3 regions of the Pseudomonas mosselii genome follow, and region 1 is predicted to be linked to each of the others. Evidence: predicted binding sites of a transcription regulator. Region 1 holds the regulator's gene; each other region holds the start of a gene.
The links. The regulator FliA, encoded in region 1, starts transcription of late flagellar genes. The targets are predictions, from matches to a motif close to CTAAAGTTTNNNNNNNNNNNGCCGNTAA.
Positions count from the first base shown of each region.

Region 2: a site for FliA is predicted at 2,208-2,235, ahead of flgM (flagellar biosynthesis anti-sigma factor FlgM). Genes of this name have one in related genera too.
Region 3: a site for FliA is predicted at 3,265-3,292, ahead of K5H97_RS06225 (flagellar protein MotY). Genes of this name have one in related genera too.

Region 1 is NZ_CP081966.1:1,834,242-1,841,621, forward strand. It holds gene flhA (flagellar biosynthesis protein FlhA) at 1-1,492, shown strand, start outside; gene flhF (flagellar biosynthesis protein FlhF) at 1,504-2,817, shown strand; gene fleN (flagellar synthesis regulator FleN) at 2,932-3,765, shown strand; gene fliA (RNA polymerase sigma factor FliA) at 3,762-4,502, shown strand; gene K5H97_RS08380 (chemotaxis response regulator CheY) at 4,606-4,980, shown strand; gene K5H97_RS08385 (protein phosphatase CheZ) at 5,000-5,788, shown strand; gene K5H97_RS08390 (chemotaxis protein CheA) at 5,801-7,380, shown strand, end outside.
Region 2 is NZ_CP081966.1:4,460,555-4,467,934, forward strand. It holds gene cheR (protein-glutamate O-methyltransferase CheR) at 1-302, opposite strand, end outside; gene K5H97_RS20615 (chemotaxis protein CheV) at 354-1,283, opposite strand; gene flgA (flagellar basal body P-ring formation chaperone FlgA) at 1,347-2,096, shown strand; gene flgM (flagellar biosynthesis anti-sigma factor FlgM) at 2,271-2,585, shown strand; gene K5H97_RS20630 (flagella synthesis protein FlgN) at 2,633-3,100, shown strand; gene K5H97_RS20635 (flagellar brake protein) at 3,191-3,934, shown strand; gene K5H97_RS20640 (MFS transporter) at 3,983-5,314, opposite strand; gene K5H97_RS20645 (glutamine synthetase family protein) at 5,445-6,686, opposite strand; gene bkdR (Bkd operon transcriptional regulator BkdR) at 6,891-7,379, opposite strand.
Region 3 is NZ_CP081966.1:1,389,839-1,397,218, forward strand. It holds gene bfr (bacterioferritin) at 1-167, opposite strand, end outside; gene K5H97_RS06205 (bacterioferritin-associated ferredoxin) at 368-589, opposite strand; gene K5H97_RS06210 (peroxiredoxin) at 803-1,405, shown strand; gene rnt (ribonuclease T) at 1,481-2,092, opposite strand; gene pyrC (dihydroorotase) at 2,152-3,198, opposite strand; gene K5H97_RS06225 (flagellar protein MotY) at 3,329-4,318, shown strand; gene K5H97_RS06230 (argininosuccinate synthase) at 4,447-5,664, shown strand; gene K5H97_RS06235 (hypothetical protein) at 5,708-6,163, opposite strand; gene K5H97_RS06240 (response regulator transcription factor) at 6,535-7,161, shown strand; gene K5H97_RS06245 (PA3496 family putative envelope integrity protein) at 7,204-7,380, opposite strand.

The sequences.
Region 1 (7,380 bases):
GCTGATCCTCTTCATCAACCTCATCGGCGGCATGCTCATCGGTATGCTGCAGCACAACATGACCTTTGCCGATGCCGGCAAGGTCTATGCCCTGCTGACCATCGGTGACGGTTTGGTGGCGCAATTGCCATCGCTGCTGCTGTCCACCGCGGCCGCGATCATGGTCACCCGTGCCTCGGGCTCCGAGGACATGGGCAAGCTGATCAACCGGCAAATGTTCGACTCGCCGAAGGCCTTGGGTGTGTCGGCCGCGCTGATGATCATCATGGGCCTGGTCCCAGGCATGCCGCATGTCGCCTTCCTCAGCCTCGGCGCACTGGCCGGTGGCGGCGCTTACCTGGTATGGAAGAAACAACAGAAGGCCAAAGCCGTCGCCCAACAGGAGGCCCAGCGCCAGCAGGACCTGCTGCCATCGCCGCAGCGCGCCATGGAAACCAAGGAGCTGGGCTGGGACGACGTCACCCCCATCGACATGATCGGCCTGGAGGTCGGCTATCGCTTGATCCCGCTGGTGGACCGCAACCAGGGCGGCCAACTGCTGGCGCGGATCAAGGGCGTGCGCAAGAAACTGTCCCAGGACCTGGGTTTCCTCATGCCCACCGTGCACATTCGCGACAACCTTGACCTGCAACCCAGCGCCTATCGTCTGACCCTGATGGGCGTGATCCTGGCCGAAGCCGAGATCTACCCGGACCGGGAGCTGGCAATCAACCCCGGCCAAGTATTCGGTACCCTCAACGGCATCGCCTCGCGCGATCCGGCGTTCGGCCTGGAGGCGGTGTGGATCGATGTCGGCCAGCGCGCCCAGGCGCAGTCGCTGGGCTATACCGTGGTCGACGCCAGCACCGTGGTCGCCACCCACCTCAACCAGATCCTGCAGAAGCACTGCCACGAGCTGATCGGGCACGAGGAGGTGGTGCAGCTGCTGCAGGTGCTGGCCAAGGTCTCGCCGAAACTGGCCGAGGAGGTGGTGCCGGGTGTCATTTCCTTGTCGGGCCTGCTCAAGGTCTTGCAGGCGTTGCTCGCCGAACAGGTGCCGGTGCGTGACATCCGCAGCATTGCCGAAGCCATCGCCAACAATCCGACAAAGAGTCAAGATACCGCCGCGCTGGTGGCGTTGGTGCGGGTCGGATTGTCCCGCGCCATCGTGCAAAGCATTGTTGGCGTTGAGTCCGAGCTGCCTGTGATCACTTTGGAACCAAGGTTGGAACAGATCTTGCTCAATAGTCTGCAAAGGGCCGGGCAGGGTCAGGAAGATGGTGTTCTTCTTGAGCCGAGCATGGCCGAAAAGCTTCAGCGCTCGTTGATCGAGGCGGCCCAGCGTCAGGAAATGCAGGGTCAGCCGGCTATCCTCCTGGTTGCCGGCCCGATCCGCGCCATGCTGTCGCGCTTCGGTCGCCTGGCAGTACCGAATTTGCATGTTTTGGCGTATCAGGAAATACCTGACAACAAGCAAGTCACCATCGTTGCCACCGTGGGCCCGAACGGCTGAGGTAGTGGGTTATGCAAGTTAAGCGTTTTTTCGCCGCCGATATGCGTCAGGCCATGAAGCTGGTCCGGGATGAGCTCGGCTCCGACGCCGCCATCATCGGCAACCGGCGCATCGCTGGCGGTGTCGAACTGACGGCTGCGCTGGACTACAAACTGTCCGCCCTGGCCCCACGCGTGCCCAATGCGGAGCTCGAGGACGAGCTACGCAAGACCCAGTCGCGCATCGTCACCGCCCAGGCCGAACTGACCGGGCGCGGCGATGCCGTCGAGGGCGGCAACCGTCAGCTGTTCGCCGGCCAGTCGCTGACCGCGTCCGAGCCGTTGATCGAAGCGCATGTGGATGAGCCTGCACCGATCGCCGCCGCAGCGCCGGCCCCGGTCGATCCGCGCCTGTTCGACGCCATGCGCTTCGAACTGACCGGTCTGCGCGAGCTGCTGGAAGTTCAGCTCGGTTCGCTCGCCTGGAGTCAGTTGCAGGGCAGCAAGCCACAGCAGGCCAACCTCTGGCGCCGCCTGCAGCGCCTGGGTCTGTCAGGCGGCTTGGCGCGCGAGCTGCTCGACCTCACTGCCGAGATCGAAGAGCCGCGTCATGCCTGGCGCATGGTCCTGGCGCACCTGGCGCGGATGATCGACATACCTGAGATCGAACCGATCGAGGAGGGCGGTGTCATCGCCATGGTCGGCCCGGCCGGCATGGGCAAGACCACCACCCTGGCCAAGCTGGCCGCGCGCTATGTACTCAAGTACGGCGCGAACAACCTGGCGCTGGTGAGCATGGACAGCTTCCGCATCGGTGCCCAGGAGCAGCTCAAGACCCTCGGGCGTATCCTCAATGTGCCGGTCACTTATGTCGATCCGGGCGAGTCGCTGGCCCAGGCGCTGGAGCCGCTGCTGCGCAAGCGCGTGGTGCTGATCGACACCGCCGGCCTGCAGGCCAGCGACCCGGCGCTGCGCATGCAGCTCGAGACCCTGGCCGGGCGCGGTATCGCCGCCAAGAATTACCTGGTGCTGGCGACCACCAGCCAGAAGCAGGTGCTCACCGCCGCCTACCACAGCTACAAACGCTGCGGCCTGGCCGGTTGCATCCTGACCAAACTCGATGAAACGGCATGCCTCGGCGAAGTGCTGAGCCTAGCCATCAGTCATGAACTACCGGTGGCCTATCTGACCGATGGGCCGCGCATTCCTGACGACCTGCAACTGCCGCGCAAGCACCAGCTGGTGAGTCGCGCGGTCAGTGTGCAGTTGCAGGACGAGCCCAGCGACGAGGCCATGGCCGACATGTTCGCTGATCTCTACCACAACCCTGGCAAGCGTGCGGGTTGAGGGTGAATACTGTGCAAAGTACCTACATCATGGGGTTGCCCGGCCGTACCGTGGCCTTGAACGTTCAGCCCCTCATGTGGCCTGGGTCCAAGCGAGACAAGGTAAAGAACAGACATGGGTAGCATGCATCCCGTACAGGTGATCGCCGTGACCGGTGGCAAAGGTGGCGTCGGCAAGACTAACGTTTCAGTGAACCTGTCTCTGGCGTTAGCCGAGCTCGGCCGCCGGGTCATGTTGCTGGACGCCGACCTGGGCCTGGCCAATGTCGACGTTCTGCTGGGGCTCACGCCCAAGCGTACCCTGGCCGATGTCATCGAGGGTCGCTGCGAGCTGCGCGATGTGCTGCTGCAGGGGCCTGGCGGTGTGCGCATCGTCCCGGCGGCTTCCGGCACCCAGAGCATGGTGCACCTGGCGCCAGCCCAACATGCCGGCCTGATCCAGGCCTTCAGCGAGATCGGCGACAACCTCGACGTGCTGGTGATCGACACCGCTGCGGGTATTGGTGACTCGGTAGTCAGCTTCGTCCGCGCCGCCCAGGAGGTGCTGCTGGTGGTGTGCGACGAGCCTACCTCGATCACCGACGCCTACGCCCTGATCAAGCTGCTCAACCGCGACTACGGGATGAATCGCTTCCGCGTGCTGGCCAACATGGCCCAGAGCCCGCAGGAAGGGCGCAACCTGTTCGCCAAGTTGACCAAGGTCACGGATCGTTTCCTTGACGTCGCCCTACAATACGTCGGTGCCGTGCCGTACGACGAATGTGTGCGCAAGGCCGTGCAGAAGCAGCGGGCTGTATACGAGGCCTTCCCGCGGTCCAAGTGCGCGCTGGCTTTCAAGGCCATTGCGCAGAAGGTCGACAGCTGGCCGCTGCCTGCCAACCCGCGCGGACACCTGGAATTCTTCGTCGAGCGCCTGGTGCAGCCCACCAGTGCAGGGCCGGTGCTATGAACGCGAGCGGTTTCAAGATGTACAGCAAGGCCGCCAAGGACGCTCAGTACGAGCTGATCGAGCGCTACGCGCCGCTGGTCAAGCGCATCGCCTACCACCTGCTGGCGCGTTTGCCGGCCAACGTCCAGGTCGAGGACCTGATCCAGGCCGGGATGATCGGCCTGCTGGAAGTGGCCAACAAGTATGACGCCAGCAAGGGCGCCAGCTTCGAAACCTACGCCGGCATCCGCATCCGCGGCGCCATGCTCGACGAAGTGCGCAAGGGCGACTGGGCACCGCGCTCGGTGCACCGCAACACGCGTATGGTCAGCGACGCGATTCGCTGTGTTGAAGCAAAGACAGGGCGCGACGCTAAAGATCACGAGGTTGCTGCCGAACTCCAATTGAGTCTCGATGATTACTACGGGATTCTGAACGACACCTTGGGCAGTCGCCTGTTCAGTTTCGACGACCTGCTGCAGGACGGCGAACACGAGGGGCTGCACGAGGACGGAGCCAGCGGCCAGCTGGAGCCATCGCGGGACCTGGAGGACGAGCGCTTCCAGGCCGCCCTGGCCGATGCGATTGCCAACCTGCCGGAGCGCGAGCGCCTGGTCCTGGCGCTGTACTACGACGAAGAGCTGAACCTCAAGGAAATCGGTGAGGTCCTGGGGGTCAGCGAATCGCGTGTCAGCCAGTTGCACAGCCAGTGCGCGGCGCGTCTGCGCAGCCGCCTGGGGGAATGGCGGGCGCGTTGAACCAGGTTTGATGCAGTCGTTTTTTTGTGGTGCCGAATTGATTGAGTGCGCGCTCGGCGCCGAGCGCGTTTAAGACTGCTTGGAGGTCTAATTGAACAAAGACATGAAAATCCTCATCGTTGACGACTTTTCGACGATGCGGCGGATCATCAAGAACCTGTTGCGTGACCTGGGTTTCACCAACGTCAAGGAGGCTGATGACGGCAACACGGCACTGCCGATGCTCACCAGCGAACACTTCGACTTCCTGGTAACCGACTGGAACATGCCGGGCATGACCGGTATCGACCTGCTGCGTGCTGTTCGCGCGGACGAGCGCCTCAAGCACCTGCCGGTACTGATGGTCACCGCAGAAGCCAAGCGCGAGCAGATCATCGAAGCTGCCCAGGCCGGCGTCAACGGCTACGTGGTCAAGCCTTTCACCGCCGTGGCGCTGAAAGAAAAGATCGAAAAGATCTTCGAACGCGTCAACGGCTGAGTCACGTCTGGGGGGCGCAATGGAGTCAACCAACAACTCTTTGGGTGAGTTCGAATCAACCCTTAAGAAGCATGCCCAGGAACTGGTCGAGAGCCTCGAGCGCGGCCGGTTCGGTGATGCGGTACAGCTGATCCACCAACTGAACCAGACCCGCGATCGCGGGCTGTATCAGGAAGTTGGCAAGCTTACTCGCGAACTGCACAGTGCAATCGTCAACTTCCAGATCGACCCGTCCATGCCGCAGGCCGAGGAAGTGTCGCAGATTACCGACGCCACTGAACGCCTCTCCTACGTGGTTCGCCTCACCGAAGGTGCGGCCAACCGCACCATGGACCTGGCAGAGGCCTGCACCCCGGTGCTCAACGACCTCGCCGCCGAGGCCCAGAGCCTGTCCGCCGATTGGCAGCGGTTCATGCGCCGTGAGGTGGCAGCGCCGGAATTCCGTGAGTTGGTCAAGCGTGTGGACAGTTTTCTGACGCACAGCGCCGAAGGTAATCAGAAGGTCGCCGGCCATCTCAACGATATCGTCCTGGCCCAGGATTATCAGGATCTCACCGGCCAGGTGATCAAACGGGTGACCGCGCTGGTCACCGAAGTCGAAAGCAATCTGCTCAAGCTCGTGCTGATGGCAAGCCAGGTCGACCGCTTTGCCGGGATCGAACATGACCACCAGCAGCTGCGCGCTGAAAAAGATCAAGAAAAACATCCGACTCGGGGTGAAGGTCCGCAGATTCATGCCGATAAGCGTGAAGACGTCGTGTCCAGCCAGGACGATGTCGACGATCTGTTGTCCAGCCTGGGTTTTTAAGGAGCACGTTTAATGAGCTTCGGCGCCGATGAAGAAATCCTCCAGGATTTCCTGGTAGAAGCCGGCGAAATCCTCGAGCAACTGTCCGAGCAATTGGTCGAGCTGGAAAGCCGGCCCGATGACGCGGACCTGCTCAATGCGATTTTCCGCGGTTTCCACACTGTAAAAGGGGGCGCCGGCTTCCTTCAGCTCAATGAGTTGGTGGAGTGCTGCCACATTGCCGAGAACGTGTTCGACATCCTGCGCAAAGGTGAGCGCCGGGTTGACGCGGAACTGATGGACGTGGTGCTCGAGGCCCTCGACACGGTCAACAGCATGTTCGGCCAGGTGCGCGAACGTACCGATGTCACGCCGGCCACGCCGGAGCTGCTGGCGGCGCTGTCGCGCTTGGCCGAGCCCGGTGGCGCCGAAGCCCCGGCCCCGGTGGTCGAGGCGGCGCCCGTGGTCGAAGCCCCGGCTGCCGAGCCCGACATCACCGATACCGAGTTCGAGCAACTGCTCGACTCGCTCGATGCGGTCAAGGCTGAAGCTCAGGTTCATGAGCAACTGCAGGGTGAAGAAATCAGCGGCGGCGGTGACGAGATCACCGATGCCGAGTTCGAGTCGCTGCTCGACCAGCTGCACGGCAAGGGCCAGTTCTCGGCCGATGCCGCCGTCAGCGCGCCTGCGCCAGCCACTCCGGCCAGCGACGAGATCACCGACGATGAGTTCGAGTCGCTGCTCGACCAGTTGCACGGCAAAGGTACTTTTGCCGTCGACGCACTGCCAGGCGCCGCCGCGCCAGTGGCCAGCGCGGCACCCGCCGCGGGCGACGAGAGCATCAGCGAACACGAATTCGAGGCCCTGCTCGACCAGTTGCACGGCAAGGGCAAGTTCTCCAGTGACGCGGTCACCGCCGAGGCGCCTGCCGCCGTCGCCGCGCCTGTCGCGGCCAAGGCCGAGGTCAAGCCCGTTGCCAAGCCGGCTCCTGCGCCCGCCGCGGCACCGGCTGCGGCCGCCAAGCCTGCCGCCCCGGCTCGCGCTCCTGCGCCGGCCGCCGAGAAGCATGGCGCCAGCGAAGCGGAAACCACCGTGCGGGTCGATACCGCGCGTCTGGACGAGATCATGAACATGGTCGGCGAACTGGTGCTGGTGCGTAACCGCCTGGTGCGCCTGGGGCTCAACAGCGGCGACGAGGCCATGTCCAAGGCCGTGTCCAATCTCGACGTGGTCACCGCCGACCTGCAGACCGCGGTCATGAAGACCCGCATGCAGCCGATCAAGAAAGTCTTCGGCCGCTTCCCGCGCCTGGTTCGCGACTTGGCCCGCCAGCTCAAGAAAGAGATCAACCTGGAGCTGGTCGGTGAAGAGACCGACCTCGACAAGAACCTGGTGGAAGCCCTGGCCGACCCGTTGGTGCACTTGGTGCGCAACGCCGTTGACCACGGCGTCGAGATGCCTGACGAGCGCGAGGCCTCCGGCAAGTCGCGCATGGGCCGGGTGGTGCTGTCCGCCGAGCAGGAGGGTGACCACATCCTGCTGTCGATCTCCGACGACGGCAAGGGCATGGACCCGAGCATCCTGCGCGCCAAGGCCGTGGAAAAGGGCCTGAT
Region 2 (7,380 bases), 2.6 Mb from region 1:
CCCGGATTGTTCTTGATGAACTCCGGGATCACCTTGCTCTTGAGCACTTCGAACGGGTAGGTGTCGCGAAACCACAGCGTCTCGTTGGTGGTCATGGCATCGACCACCTGCTCGCGCAAACCACTGCGTGGCTGGGTCTGGATGCGCTGCACCAATTCGCCCAGCGACTTGATGCCCTGTTGCTCCATCAGCTTGTTGAGACGGCTGGAGACCAGGTACTGCTTATTCTCGCCCAGCAGGATGCCACAGGCTTTCTCCAGGAAGACCCGGAACTGTTCGAAATCCAAATTACCCGTAGACAATGCTGCCGCCTCTTCTTAAATCGCTAGCGCCGGGGACGAGCCCCGGCCGTTTCAATGACTCGCCTTGATCCGATCGACCACGCGCTGGGCAAGATCGTCCGGCCTGAACTTGGCCAGGAAGTCATCAGCACCGACCTTCTTGACCATCGCCTGGTTGAATACCCCGGACAGCGAAGTATGCAGGCAGATGTGCAGCTTTTGCATACGCGGATCGCTGCGGATCTCCGCCGTGAGGGTATAGCCGTCCATTTCCGGCATTTCAATATCCGAGATCATCATGAGGAACTCTTCCTCCGGACGCTTGCCCTCGTCCACCAGCTTACGCAGGTAGTCCAGGGCCTGGCGACCGTCGTTGAGCGCCACCACCTCGACCCCCACGGTCTGCAGGCAACGGCTCACCTGCTTGCGCGCCACCGACGAATCATCGACCGTCAGCACCCGCAACATCACCGCCTTGTCCTGCACCTCGGCATCGATCACCCCCTCGGACACCGACTCGGACGACGGCGCCACTTCGGCCAGCACCTTCTCGACATCGATGATCTCGACCATGCGATTGTCGACCCGGGTCACGGCGGTCAGGTAGTGATCGCGCCCGGTGCCCTTGGGTGGCGGATGGATCTCTTCCCAGTTCATGTTGACGATGCGCTCGACCGAGTGCACCAGGAAGCCCTGGGTCTTGGTGTTGTACTCGGTGATGATCACGAAACTGTTGCGCGTTTCTTCCTTCAACTGCGGAAGGCCAGTGGCCATCGACAGGTCAAGGATCGGGATGGTCGCCCCCCGAATGTTGGCCACACCGCGCACCACCGGATGGGATCTGGGCAGAAGCGTCAGGTCCGGGCACTGCAGCACCTCCCGCACCTTGAACACATTGATGCCGTAGAGCTGATCGCCATTGAGGCGAAACAAAAGCAGCTCCAGGCGGTTCTGCCCCACCAGTTGCGTGCGCTGGTTGACCGAATCCATCACTCCAGCCATGCCAGACTCCTTCAACGATTGCCTAAGTACCGAATCGGCACGGGCTTTGCTTTTTTGAACGCCATGTACACGAAAACGACAAATTTCCGACGACTGACGCGCCTGCTGACCGGCTCACTGGCCGCCCTGTGCCTGCTGGCACCCGGCATTCGTACGCTGGCGGACTCTTTTACCTTGCCTGAACAGCTTATCGGTGTCACTCAGGGGTTTCTTGAGTTCACCGTAGAGGATTATCTGGCGACGACCCAAACCCCGGGCCGCTACGAAATCCAGGTCAATACCCTGGACCCGCGCCTGCGCATGCCCCAATGCAGCCAGCAATTGGATGCCTCGCTGGAAAGTTCGACGCCGCTCGGGCGGGTCACGGTACGGGTACGCTGCGACAGTGCCGCGCCCTGGACGGTGTTCGTCCCGGCACAGGTCCGCCTGCTGCGCGATGTGGTGGTCATGACGCGCCCCCTGAAGCGCGAAAGCGTGGTGACCGAAGGCGATGTGGCCATGCGCGAGCGCGATGTCGGCAGCCTCGGCCCAGGCTACCTGACCCAGCTCGACCAGGCCGTGGGCATGAAGCTGCTGCGCCCCACTGTGCTCGACCAGGTACTGACGCAACAGCACCTGGAACAGGCCGAGGTGGTTCGCAAGGGCGACCATGTGGTGATCATCGCCCGCAGCGGCAGCCTGAGCGTGCGCATGCCGGGCGAGGCACTGGACAAGGGCGGCCTGCAGACGCAGATCCGCGTGCGCAACCTGAATTCCAGGCGCGTGGTCAAGGCGCGGGTCACAGGCCCCGGCCAGGTCGAGGTGGCCATGTAACACACCGTGTCGGGATAATGACAGAACGCTGGCGATGTGGAACCGCGCGCCCTAAACTGTGTCACAAATCGGGTTGCGCACCTGTACCTGGAGGCACTGATGCATTCACACCTAAAGTTTTGCTCAGGCTGGCCGAAAACCAGGCATGCGTCCTAATTCCCAGGGGTTCTGAACATGGTCATCGACTTCAGTCGTCTCAACAACTCTCCGTCCGTCACGGGCGGCGTTCGCGGCAATGCCGCGCCAGGCAACGCCGAAAAAGCCGGCGAAGCCAGTGAAGCGCCAAAGCGCGCCAATGCCAGCGGAGAAGCGGTACACCTGAGCCCAGAGGCCCAGCAATTGCAGAAGATCAGCGACAAGCTGCGCGATCAGCCGACCGTCAACAGCGCCCGCGTGGCCGAGTTGAAGCAGGCCATCGCAGACGGCAGCTACAAGGTCGATGCCGACCGGGTCGCCAGCAAACTGCTTGATTTCGAAGCCCAGCGCTGACCTTCAGGCGCGCTGACTTCAAGGACGCAACACGCCAAGAGTTAGCCATGCACGACACTACCCTGCTGCAACTGATTGAAAACGACATAGCGCCGACGCAGGAACTGCTCGAGCTTCTGCAGAACGAAGCGATAGCCCTGCACGGTCGGGACATGATGGCCCTGGAGCAAATCCTGGCCCGCAAGCAGTCGTTGATCATCTTGCTCGAGCAGCAGGGCAAGCGGCGCAGTCAGCTGCTCCTCGAACTCGGCCTGAGTGCCGACCGCGAGGGGGCCCAGGCACTGGCCGCACAGTCGAGCAATGGCGAGGCCATCATGAGCCGGCTCGATGCACTGGGCGAGCTGATGGATGCCTGCCGGCAGGTCAACGAGACCAATGGCCGGATCATCCAGGTGCAACAACAGACCACGGCGAACCAGATCAGAATCCTTCAGGGTGGCGATTCCCCGTCGCTCTACGACAGCCGTGGCGGCACCTCGCCAATGGCCAAGCCCCGCGCACTCAGCCAAGTGTGATTAGTTCTATCTTATTTGTACCAAGACACGGAACATACTGGCAAAATGCCGTAACTTGCGTGTGCCGTTTTGCCTGGAGATTGATAACCCGTGTTCAATGAATCCGATGCGCCCCAGCCACCAAAGGTGCTCACCACCCCTTTGGAGATCACGGCCAACTTGCGCCAGTTGCTGGATAGCCACGACCCGCTGATCATCAGCTTCCACGAGCGCAGCCAGCGATTCCAGAGCTATGTGGTGCACGTCGACCGGGACAACGGCGTCCTGGCACTGGATGAAATGATCCCCCGCGATGGCGAAAAGTACATCGAGAACGGCGAGTCGTTCCGCGTCGAAGGCTTCCATGACGGCGTGCGCATCGCCTGGGAGTCCAGCACACCACTGACCATCACCGAGATCGACGGCCATCGCTGCTACCGCGGCCCACTGCCTGAGGAAGTGACCTATCACCAGCGTCGCAACGCCTTCCGCGCCGCGCTGAAGCTATCGCAACTGGTCGACATCACCCTCGACGGCGCCCACCTCAAGGGCAACGGCGCCCTGCGCGGCAAACTGCTGGACATCTCCGCCACCGGCTGCAAGCTGCGCTTCGACGGCAACGTCGAGGACCGCCTGCAACTGGGCCAGGTCTACGAGCGCTTCAAGGCCGGCAACCCGCTGGGCCTGACCGACACCCTGGTAGAACTGCGTCACCTGCACTTCGAGGAACGCATCAACACCACCTTCGCCGGGGTGCGCTTCCATAACCTCAACGGTCAGGCTCAGCGCAAGATCGAGAGTTTCGTCTATCAACTGCAGCGCGAGGCACGGCGGTTCGACAAAGACGACTATTGAGCGTCGCCAGGACATGATAAACGCCACCCCATGGGTGGCGTTTTGCATTCAGCGAGTAGCTGATTTGCTCGTCTCGCTTTCCCGCTCCATGCCGGCCTCCTCTTCGGTATCTTCCGCCGCCACCGGCGCCTGCATAACCTCCTGCACGGTCTGCTCATCGACCCGAGGGTCAAGGGCTGCCGACAAGGGCGAGCCGGCCGCCGGCATGGCCACGTGCCCAAGCGGCGCATCCTGGACCTGGTGCAGCCCGGTGACTGCCTTGGGCCGGATACGCCAGACCAGTACCAGGGCGAAGAATACGAAGAAGGCATACAGCATCTGCGCGCCCAGCAGCTTCATCAGCACCCCGGCCGCCAGCGGCCCGATGCAGGCGCCCACGCCATAAGTGACCAGCAGCATGGCGGTCAACGAGACCCGCCGCTCGCTTTCCACATGGTCGTTGGAGAACGCCACCGCCAGCGGATACAGGCAGAACTGCAGCAGCGATATGACGAAACCGATGCCGAACAACAGCGCCAACGGCACGCCTGGCAGGATCGCCAGCGGCGCCGAGGCCAGGGCCAGGCCGATCGCCACGCCACGTATCAGCACGGCGCGATCATAGCGGTCGGACAACCAGCCCAACGGCCACTGCACGAGCAGGCCGGCGAAAATACAACTGCCCATGAACAGGCCGATCTGCTCGGTGGTAAGCCCCTGGCTGGACGCATACAACGGCGCCAAGCCATAGAACGAACCGACGATCAGACCCGAGCCAAGTACCGTGGACAGCGACTGGGGCACACGCTTGATGAAAAACTTCGGCTCCATCGGCGCCGGCCGCAATGGCGCGGGGTGGATACGTCGGGTCATGGCCACGGGCACCAGGCACAGGGCAAAGCACATCGCCACGAGCATCAGCAACTCAGGCCCAAGCTGCGGATGCACCACCAGGATCAACTGGCCAAGCACCAGCCCCAAATAGGAAGCGATCATGTAGCCGCTGAACACCGCGCCGCGATGCTTGGCATCGGCCTGCTCGTTGAGCCAGCTCTCGATGACCATGTACTGGCACATCATCCCCAGGCCGACGATCATGCGCAGCCCGACCCAGGCCGGCAGCCAGCTGGTCAGCCCGTGCCCGAGCACCGCCGCGCCGACAATGCCGGCACAGGTGGCGTAGGCGCGGATATGCCCGACCCGGCCAATCAGCCGGTGCCCGACCTTGCCGCCTACCGCCAGGCCGAAGTAGTTGGCCGCCATCAGCGCACCGATCCACAGGCTGTCGACATGGTCGGCGGCCAGACGCAGGGCCAGGTAGGTACTGAGCAGACCCGAACCGATCAGCATCATCAGGGCGGCGAAGTACAACGACTGAAACGGCTTCCAGATATTTCGCATACGTCCCGTCAAGCTCCTTGATCTGGTGGCGCGAGGTTGCCGCCAAGCATAAAAGCAAATTCACTGCAGCGCAGGCCCCCGGCGGCTAAATCGGCCGCCGGGGGCGCATCCAGTAGCGGTCGTGTCGCGCTCAGGCTTGCGCGGCCAGCACGCGGCGCTCCCAGGGCGTGATCTCATCGAAGAAATCGCTCAGCTCCAGGGTCTTGGTGGCGATGTAGCCTTCGATGAACTCCCTGCCGAACAGTTCCCGCGCCAGGTTGCTGCGCTTGAGGCGTTCCAGCGCGGCGTGCAGCGTACAGGGCAGGCTCAGGTGCTCGGGCACCTCGAACTCGCCCTGGATCGCCGGCGTTGGCGCGATCTGGCGCTCGATGCCATGCAGGCCGGCGGCAAGGCTCGCGGCGATGGCCAGGTAGGGGTTGGCGTCGGCGCCCGGCAGGCGGTTCTCCACCCGCCGGGCCGCAGGTGAGCTGGCCGGGATGCGCAGGCCCGCGGCGCGATTGTCCTCGGACCAGCAGGCGTTGTTCGGCGACGCATAGGGGTGGCACAGCCGCTGGTAGGAATTGACGTTAGGCGCGAACAGCAGGGTGAAGTCAGCCAGGCAAGCCTGCAGGCCACCGATGAAATGGTGGAAGGTGTCGGTCGCCCTGCCCTGCTCGTCGCTAAATACATTGCGCCCGCTGGCGCTGTCGACCAGGCTCTGGTGGATATGCATCGAGCTACCGGGCGTGTGCGCCAGTGGTTTGGCCATGCACACCACGGTCAGGCCGTGCTTGAGCGCGACCTCCTTGAGCAGGTGCTTGAACAGGAAGGTCTGGTCGGCCAGCAGCAACGGGTCACCGTGCAGCAGGTTGATCTCGAACTGGCTTACGCCCATCTCGTGCATGAAGGTGTCACGCGGCAGGCCCAACGCCGCCATGCAGCGGTACACCTCGTTGAAGAACGGACGCAGACCGTTGTTGGAGCTGACGCTGAAGGCCGAGTGCCCCATTTCCCGACGCCCGTCCTTGCCCAGCGGCGGCTGGAACGGCAGGGTCGGGTCGCTGTTGGCGGCAAACACGAAAAACTCAAGCTCTGTCGCCACCACCGGCGCCAGCCCGCGCTCGGCATAGCGGGCAATCACCGCCTTGAGCTGGCCACGACTGGACAGCCCCGAGGGCGTGCCATCGAGTTCCACCGCGTCGCAGATCGCCAGGGCCCGAGGCTCGTCGCTCCAGGGCAGACGGTGGATCTGCGAAGGCGCCGCCACCAGCGCCAGATCGCCGTCGTCGCTGCCATAGTATTTGGCCGCCGGGTAACCGCCCATGATGCACTGCAGCAGGACCCCACGGGCCATCTGCAGGCGGCGGCCTTCGAGGAAACCCTCTGCGGTCATCACCTTGCCGCGAGGCACGCCGTTAAGGTCGGGGGTGACGCATTCGATTTCATCGATGCCCTTGAAGTGCGCTGCCTGGGCGCGCGGGCCTTCGGTCGTCATGACGCTGTCCTTCTTGTTGTGTTCGCATGCCGGGAATGGCGACACACACAACATAGGCCGGGGGTGTTTAAAATATCAAGCACCCCAGGCAACTTGCCCGGATCATTGCTCGCGCAGGGTCATGCCATTGGCCGGCAACGGCAGCGCGGTCTTGTAGCGCACCTGCTTCAGCGCAAAGCTGGAGCGAATGTTCGCCACTCCGGGCAAGCGCGTGAGGTAATCGAGGAAGCGCTCCAGCGCCTGGATGCTCGGCAGCAGCACCCGCAGCAGGTAATCCGGATCCCCGGTCATCAGGTAGCACTCCATGACCTCAGGCCGTTCGGCAATCTCCTCCTCGAAACGGTGCAGCGACTGCTCCACCTGCTTCTCCAGGCTGACGTGGATGAACACATTCACATCCAGCCCCAGCGCCTCGGGCGATAGCAACGTGACCTGCTGGCGGATCACCCCCAACTCCTCCATGGCCTTGACCCGGTTGAAGCACGGCGTGGGCGACAGGTTGACCGAGCGCGCAAGCTCGGCGTTGGTGATGCGGGCATTTTCCTGCAGGCTGTTGAGGATGCCGATATCCGTTCGATCCAGTTTACGCATG
Region 3 (7,380 bases), 440 kb from region 1:
TCAGCGTCCTTCATCGCCTGGATGGATTCTTTGTACTCGAGCTTGCCGATTCTGTTCAGGCCCCAATCTTCGTACATGCGCGCGTGCAGGAAGTACTGGTTGATTGCGACCAGCTCGTTTCCGAGGATCTTGTTGAGATGCTGGATGACGCTTACGTCGCCTTTCATGATGGGGTCCTGCCCTGTAGAAGTTGAGCCAATACAGAGAAGTTTGAGCCTGAGCTATTCCTATGTCAAACCTAAGTTATTGAATAATAAGTGAAAATTAATCGGAATAAGAATGTTTGTGAACCGCGTTCGAGCGCTAACTTATTGAATTGCAGGCATAAAAAAACCGGACGCTGGGTCCGGTTCTTCGAATTCGGGAATTATGCCGCATTGAACTCAACGGGGTAGGGCAGGCTAGCCTGCTGGCTTAGTTGCAGCTCGGTGAGGGTTTCGCGTACCACCTGCTTGGCGAGGCAGGCGCATTTGCCGCACTGGCTGGCCACATTGGTGGCGGCTCGCACTTCTTTGTAGCTGCAGCATCCTTCGTAGATCGCATCGCGGATCTGTCCATCGGTGACACCGACACAGAGACACACATACATAAAGGCTGACCGTCGCGGGTTGAGTCGATGCGTTGGAGAGTAATGGTAATGAGAATGCTTGTCAAAGCACTTTGTGTGAGGTGCGTTCCAGAGCGACCGGCGGTCGAGATTCGGCCTGTCACGTAAAGCTGTGTATGATGGTCGGCCTTTGCTGGATCCGGGGGACGTGTTCCGCCCGGGCAAGGTTTTTCACCCCTCATCAGGAGAGATCGAATGAGCGTACTCGTTGGCAAAAAAGCCCCGGACTTCACCGTTCCAGCCGTGCTGGGCAACGGCGAGATCGTAGACAGCTTCAACCTGGCCTCGGCCATCAAGGGCAAGTACGGCCTGGTATTCTTCTACCCGCTGGACTTCACGTTCGTCTGCCCATCCGAGCTGATCGCCCTGGACAACCGTATCCCTGACTTCCAGGCGCGCAACGTGGAAGTGATCGGTGTGTCGATCGACTCGCACTTCACCCACAACGCCTGGCGCAACACGCCGGTCAACAACGGCGGTATCGGTCAAGTCAAGTACACCCTGGCAGCCGACATGACCCACGAAATCTGCAAGGCCTACGACGTCGAGTCCGAAGGCGGCGTGGCCTTCCGTGGCGCCTTCCTGATCGACACCAACGGTGTTGTCCGCTCGCAGATCGTCAATGACCTGCCGCTGGGCCGCAACATGGACGAGCTGCTGCGCCTGGTAGACGCCCTGCAATTCCACGAAGAGCACGGCGAAGTCTGCCCGGCCAACTGGAAGAAAGGCGACAAGGGCATGAACGCTTCGCCGGAAGGCGTTGCTGCCTATCTGAGCGAGAACGCTGGCAAGCTGTAATTGCCACGCGTATAAAAAACCGGCCCTGGTGGCCGGTTTTTTTATACCCCGCGAGCATGTCGCGCTAGGCGGGCTTCAATCGTTGAAGTCGCGCCAGCCGCCCATTTCTTTCCAACGATTGACGATGCCGCAGAACAGCTCGGCGGTCTTCTCGGTGTCGTAGCGCGCCGAATGCGCTTCGCGTCCGTCAAAGTCGATGTCCGCGCTCTGGCAGGCACGGGCCAGCACGGTCTGGCCGTAGGCGAGGCCGGCGAGGGTGGCGGTATCGAAGCTGGAGAACGGGTGGAACGGGTTGCGCTTGATGTCGTTGCGCGCCACCGCGGCATTGAGGAAGCCCAGGTCGAAGCTGCTGTTGTGCCCGACCAGGATTGCCCGCTTGCAGCCATTGGCCTTCAGCGCCTTGCGCACGCCGCGGAAGATATCGGTCAGTGCGCTTTCCTCGCTCACTGCCATGCGCAGCGGGTGGTCCAGCTTGATGCCGGTGAATTCCAGCGCGGCCGCCTCGATGTTGGCCCCTTCGAACGGTTCGACCCGGTGGAAGTAGGTGTGTTCGGGGAACAGGAAGCCCTTCTCGTCCATGCCAATGGTGACGGCGGCGATCTCCAGCAGCGCGTCGGTGGCGCTGTTGAAACCGCCGGTCTCGACATCCACCACCACTGGCAAGTAGCCACGAAAACGCTCGGCCATGGGGTGGCGCGAGCCGCTGCTGACTTGGCTGTCCTGGTCGTCTTCGTACAGGTCTTCGCTCACGCGTTGTCCTCCAGCAGGCGCCAGCGCAATTTCTCACCGGCGCGCAGGGGGATCACGGTGTTGTCGCCGAACGGCAGGCTGTCCGGCGCGGTCCATTCCTCACGGACCAAGGTGATGGTGTCGGTGTTGCGAGCAAGGCCGTAGAAGTCCGGGCCGTGCTTGCTGGCGAAGCCCTCGAGCTTGTCCAGTGCGTTGCGCTGTTCGAACGCCTCGGCATACATCTCGATGGCGGCGTAAGCGGTGTAGCAGCCAGCACAGCCGCAGGCGGCTTCCTTGGCATGCTTGGCGTGGGGCGCCGAGTCGGTGCCGAGGAAGAACTTCGGATTGCCGCTGGTGGCGGCATCCAGCAGCGCCACCTGGTGGGTGTTGCGCTTGAGGATCGGCAAGCAGTAGAAGTGTGGGCGGATACCGCCGACCAGCATGTGATTGCGGTTGTACAGCAGGTGCTGGGCAGTGATGGTCGCACCAACGTTGGCTGGCGCCTCGGTGACGAACTGCGCGGCGTCGCTGGTGGTGATGTGCTCGAACACTACCTTCAGGGTCGGGAAGCGTTCGACCAGGCGGCGCATGTGCTCGTCGATGAAGCGCTTCTCGCGGTCGAACACGTCGATCTCGCTGCGTGTGACTTCTCCGTGCACCAGCAGGGGCATGCCGGTTTCGGCCAGGGCCTCGATCGCCGGGAAGATATTGTCGATGCTGGTCACGCCCGAATCGGAGTTGGTGGTGGCGCCGGCCGGGTAAAGCTTGGCAGCGTACACGATCCCGCTGGCCTTGGCGGCACGCACATCGTCAGCGCTGGTACGGTCGGTGAGATAAAGCACCATCAGCGGCTCGAAGCGGCTGCCGGCGGGTCGTGCGGCAAGGATGCGCTCGCGGTAGGCAGCGGCCTCGACGGCGTTGCGCACTGGCGGAACCAGGTTGGGCATGATGATGGCGCGGGCGAAGGTGCGCGCCACGTCACCGACGGTGTGTGGCAGAACGGCACCATCGCGCAGATGGATGTGCCAGTCGTCGGGGCGCAGGAGGGTCAGGCGATCGGACATTGGAGATTCCAGGCGGGTCGAACTCAGAAGCCAATGCTACCGGAAAACCCCTGTTCGAGCACGGCTATCAAGTTTTCCGACGGGCGACCGATAGCGTTCAGGTAAGCCGCCAGAATCTGTGGAGCCGACCGTGCGCCAGCGTTACCTAGCCCTGTTCACCCTCGTTGCCAGCTTGCCGGCCGGGGCAATGACCTTCCAGACCCGCGTGGAGAACGTCGCCTGGAAAGTTGAGGGTGACCAGTTCGAATGTCGCCTGATCCAGCCGATCGACGGTTTCGGCAGCGGCGAGTTCGTGCGCCGCGCCGGCGAGCAGCCAACCTTCCAGCTGCGTTCGGACAGCAATATCCTGGGCGCCGGCTCCGCCACCTTGCTGGCCGCCGCCGCGCCCTGGCAGCCCGGGCGCGGCGACATCAACCTTGGTGCGGTGCATATGGCCCGTACCGGGGTGTTGTTCACCTCCAGTCAGGGCCAGGCCAGCCGTTTGATCAACGGCCTGCTCGATGGACGCAGCACCGTGGTGCGCAACTACCGCGGCGAAGGTGGCCGGCCGATGGAAGTGCATGTGATGCCGGTCAGTTTCGCCAAGGCCTACAGCGACTACCAGCTGTGCGCCGCCAAGCTGCTGCCGATGAACTACGACCAGATCCGCCAGACCCAGGTCGGCTTCCCGGGGGGCGGGATCGAGCTGGACAGCTCGGCGCGCGCGCGCTTGGATGTGCTGCTGGACTACCTGAAGGCCGATCCGACGGTCAATCACATCGAACTCAATGGTCACTCCGACAACAGCGGCAATCGTCTGACCAACCGCGACACCTCGCGTCGACGGGCGCTGGCGGTGGCCGAGTACCTCAAGGCCCATGGTGTGCCGGAAGAACAGATCACCGTGCGTTTCCATGGTGAGCGCTACCCGCTGGCCAAGAACAACAGTGCCGCCAACCGCGCGCGCAACCGCCGGGTGAACATCCAGCTCGAGCGCGTGACGCCGGTCGAGAAGCCGGTGGAGAAACCGGCAGCGCCGGTGCCGCCGTCGACCCCGACACCCGCGTCTACCACACCTGCGCCAACGCCTGCGCCAACGCCTGCGGCTGCTGCCACGCCGTCCGCTTCGGCGAAATCCTGAGAGCGACCACGGGTCGCGCTCTCGACAATTCCTGTCGCTTTGTCGTCACAAGCTGTCGCCCCATTGTAAATATTTCGGCAAGGCCGGTAGAATCAACGGCTTTCCGTACAACCCCGTGGAGTGATGGCATGGCGGACGTAAAAAAGGTCGTATTGGCGTATTCCGGCGGCCTTGATACTTCGGTGATTCTCAAGTGGCTGCAGGACACCTACAACTGTGAAGTGGTGACCTTCACCGCTGACCTCGGCCAGGGCGAGGAGGTCGAGCCGGCCCGCGCCAAGGCCCAGGCGATGGGCGTGAAAGAAATCTACATCGACGATCTGCGCGAAGAGTTCGTGCGTGACTTCGTCTTCCCGATGTTCCGCGCCAACACCGTCTACGAAGGCGAGTACCTGCTGGGTACCTCCATCGCCCGTCCGCTGATCGCCAAGCGCCTGATCGAGATCGCCAACGAAACCGGCGCCGACGCCATTTCCCACGGTGCCACCGGCAAGGGTAACGACCAGGTGCGCTTCGAGCTGGGTGCCTATGCGCTCAAGCCAGGCGTCAAGGTCATTGCCCCGTGGCGCGAGTGGGACCTGCTGTCCCGCGAGAAGCTGATGGACTATGCCGAGAAGCACGGCATCCCGATCGAGCGCCACGGCAAGAAGAAATCGCCGTACTCGATGGACGCCAACCTGTTGCACATCTCCTACGAAGGCGGTGTCCTGGAAGATACCTGGACCGAGCATGAGGAAGACATGTGGCGCTGGAGCGTCTCGCCGGAGAATGCCCCTGACCAGGCCACCTACCTCGAGCTGACCTACCGCAACGGTGACATCGTTGCCATCGACGGCGTCGAGAAGACCCCGGCCACCGTGCTGGCCGACCTCAACCGCATCGGCGGCGCCAACGGCATCGGTCGCCTGGACATCGTCGAGAACCGCTACGTCGGCATGAAGTCGCGCGGCTGCTACGAGACCCCGGGCGGCACCATCATGCTCAAGGCCCACCGCGCCATCGAGTCGATCACGCTGGACCGCGAAGTCGCTCACCTGAAGGATGAGCTGATGCCCAAGTACGCCAGCCTGATCTACACCGGCTACTGGTGGAGCCCGGAGCGTCTGATGCTGCAGCAGATGATCGACGCCTCCCAGGTCAACGTGAACGGCGTCGTACGCCTGAAGCTGTACAAGGGCAACGTCACGGTCGTCGGCCGCAAGTCGGACGATTCGCTGTTCGATGCCAATATCGCGACCTTCGAGGAAGACGGCGGCGCCTACAATCAGGCCGACGCCGCGGGCTTCATCAAGCTCAATGCACTGCGCATGCGCATCGCGGCCAACAAGGGTCGTTCGCTGCTGTAAGCCTATGGTGTATCAGAAAAAACCCGGCCTTGGCCGGGTTTTTTCATGCCCGGGATTCAGCGGGCGGCGCGACCTCGCCTTCCTGCATCGGCGATACCGACAGGTGGATGCAGGTTCGCGTATCGAGGTTGTACAGGATCCAGCGCCGCTGTCGTCCGTGTGGACGCTCGACCATCCGCAGCACATGGTTTTCGATAATCTTCCGGCTGTCGGTACCGGAGATGGCGATGATCATTGCCCCTTTGTCCCTTGCCGCAGAGGGGGGCATTGTTTTATCCGAAGTACAGGCACGCCTGTCCGGGGCAAAGAGTGAACCGCTATTGAAGTTGAGTGTGAGAAAGAACAGCACGGTGAGGAAGAACGGAAAACCTACCAGGAACCAAGTGTAGACAGTCTGGCTGTCGTCACTGAGGAATGGTAGTGAGGCCAAGGCGGATCCCTCAATCACACCGGCAAAGACAGCGATAAGAGTCAACGGGCTGATGGGGTCGCGGTTCATGATGAGTGCCTGGCCATGCTTTGCTCATCTGTAGCCCGTTTTCCCCAGCCTGTTAAGCGTGGCTTGTTTCCCTACCCAGTAATGGCGTGGTTCGTAGGGCAGGCCTTTATCCAACCTGTATAGTCGAATTTTCCCGCGAAATGTGTCACCCGGCGACACTTGGATCCAATTTTGGCGACTGTTACTTTCTGACTCGTTGCGATGGACATGCATGTATTACATTTTGTTAATTAGCTGTTTGTAGGAAGAATCTCTAATAACAGTAGTCCACTTCTTTCGGTGAATCTGCCAGGGAAACCGCTGCATAAATAATCGTTATGCTCGGGTGTGGTGGTCTATCGAACTAAAAACAACGTATCAATGGGAATCGCATGAATAAAGTGCTGATCGTGGATGATCACCCGGTCATTCGCCTGGCCGTACGCATGCTGATGGAGCGGCATGGCTACGAGGTGGTGGCGGAGAGCGACAATGGTGTGGATGCCTTGCAACTGACGCGGGAATATCTGCCGGACATTGTCATTCTGGATATCGGGATCCCCAAACTGGATGGGCTTGAAGTGATTGCCCGAATGACCCTGGCAAGTCCGGGGACCAAGGTGTTGGTGTTGACGTCTCAGGCGCCAGGGCATTTCTCGATGCGCTGCATGCAGGCAGGGGCGGCGGGTTATGTGTGCAAGCAACAGGAACTGACCGAACTGCTCAGCGCGATCAAGGCCGTGCTGTCCGGTTACAGTTACTTCCCCAACCAGGCGTTGCACAAGGGGAGATCGGGTGTGAGTGGCGCCACGGAGATGGAGATGGTCGAGCGGCTTTCCGGGCGGGAGATGATGGTGCTGCAGCAGCTTGCCCGGGGCAAGAGCAACAAGGAGATCGCCGACAGCATGTTTCTCAGCAACAAAACAGTCAGCACCTACAAGACGCGACTGTTGCTCAAGCTCAATGCCCGCTCGCTGGTGGACCTGATCGAACTCGCCCAGCGCCACGGGCTGGCCTGAGCCTCATTGAAAAAGCCTCCGCTCGGGAGGCTTTTGCGTTTACTACAGGTCGTAGTCGAAGTCGGCCAGTTGCTTTTGCAGGCGTCGTTCCTCAAGCATGTTGTCAATGGTGCGGCGTTTGCTCAGGTTGGTCTTGGCCGGTTCGGCCTGCGGCTCCACATCGTCGTCCGCACTCTGAAAATCGTCGTCGATTGCCAAGTCTTCTTTATCGGTGCTCAT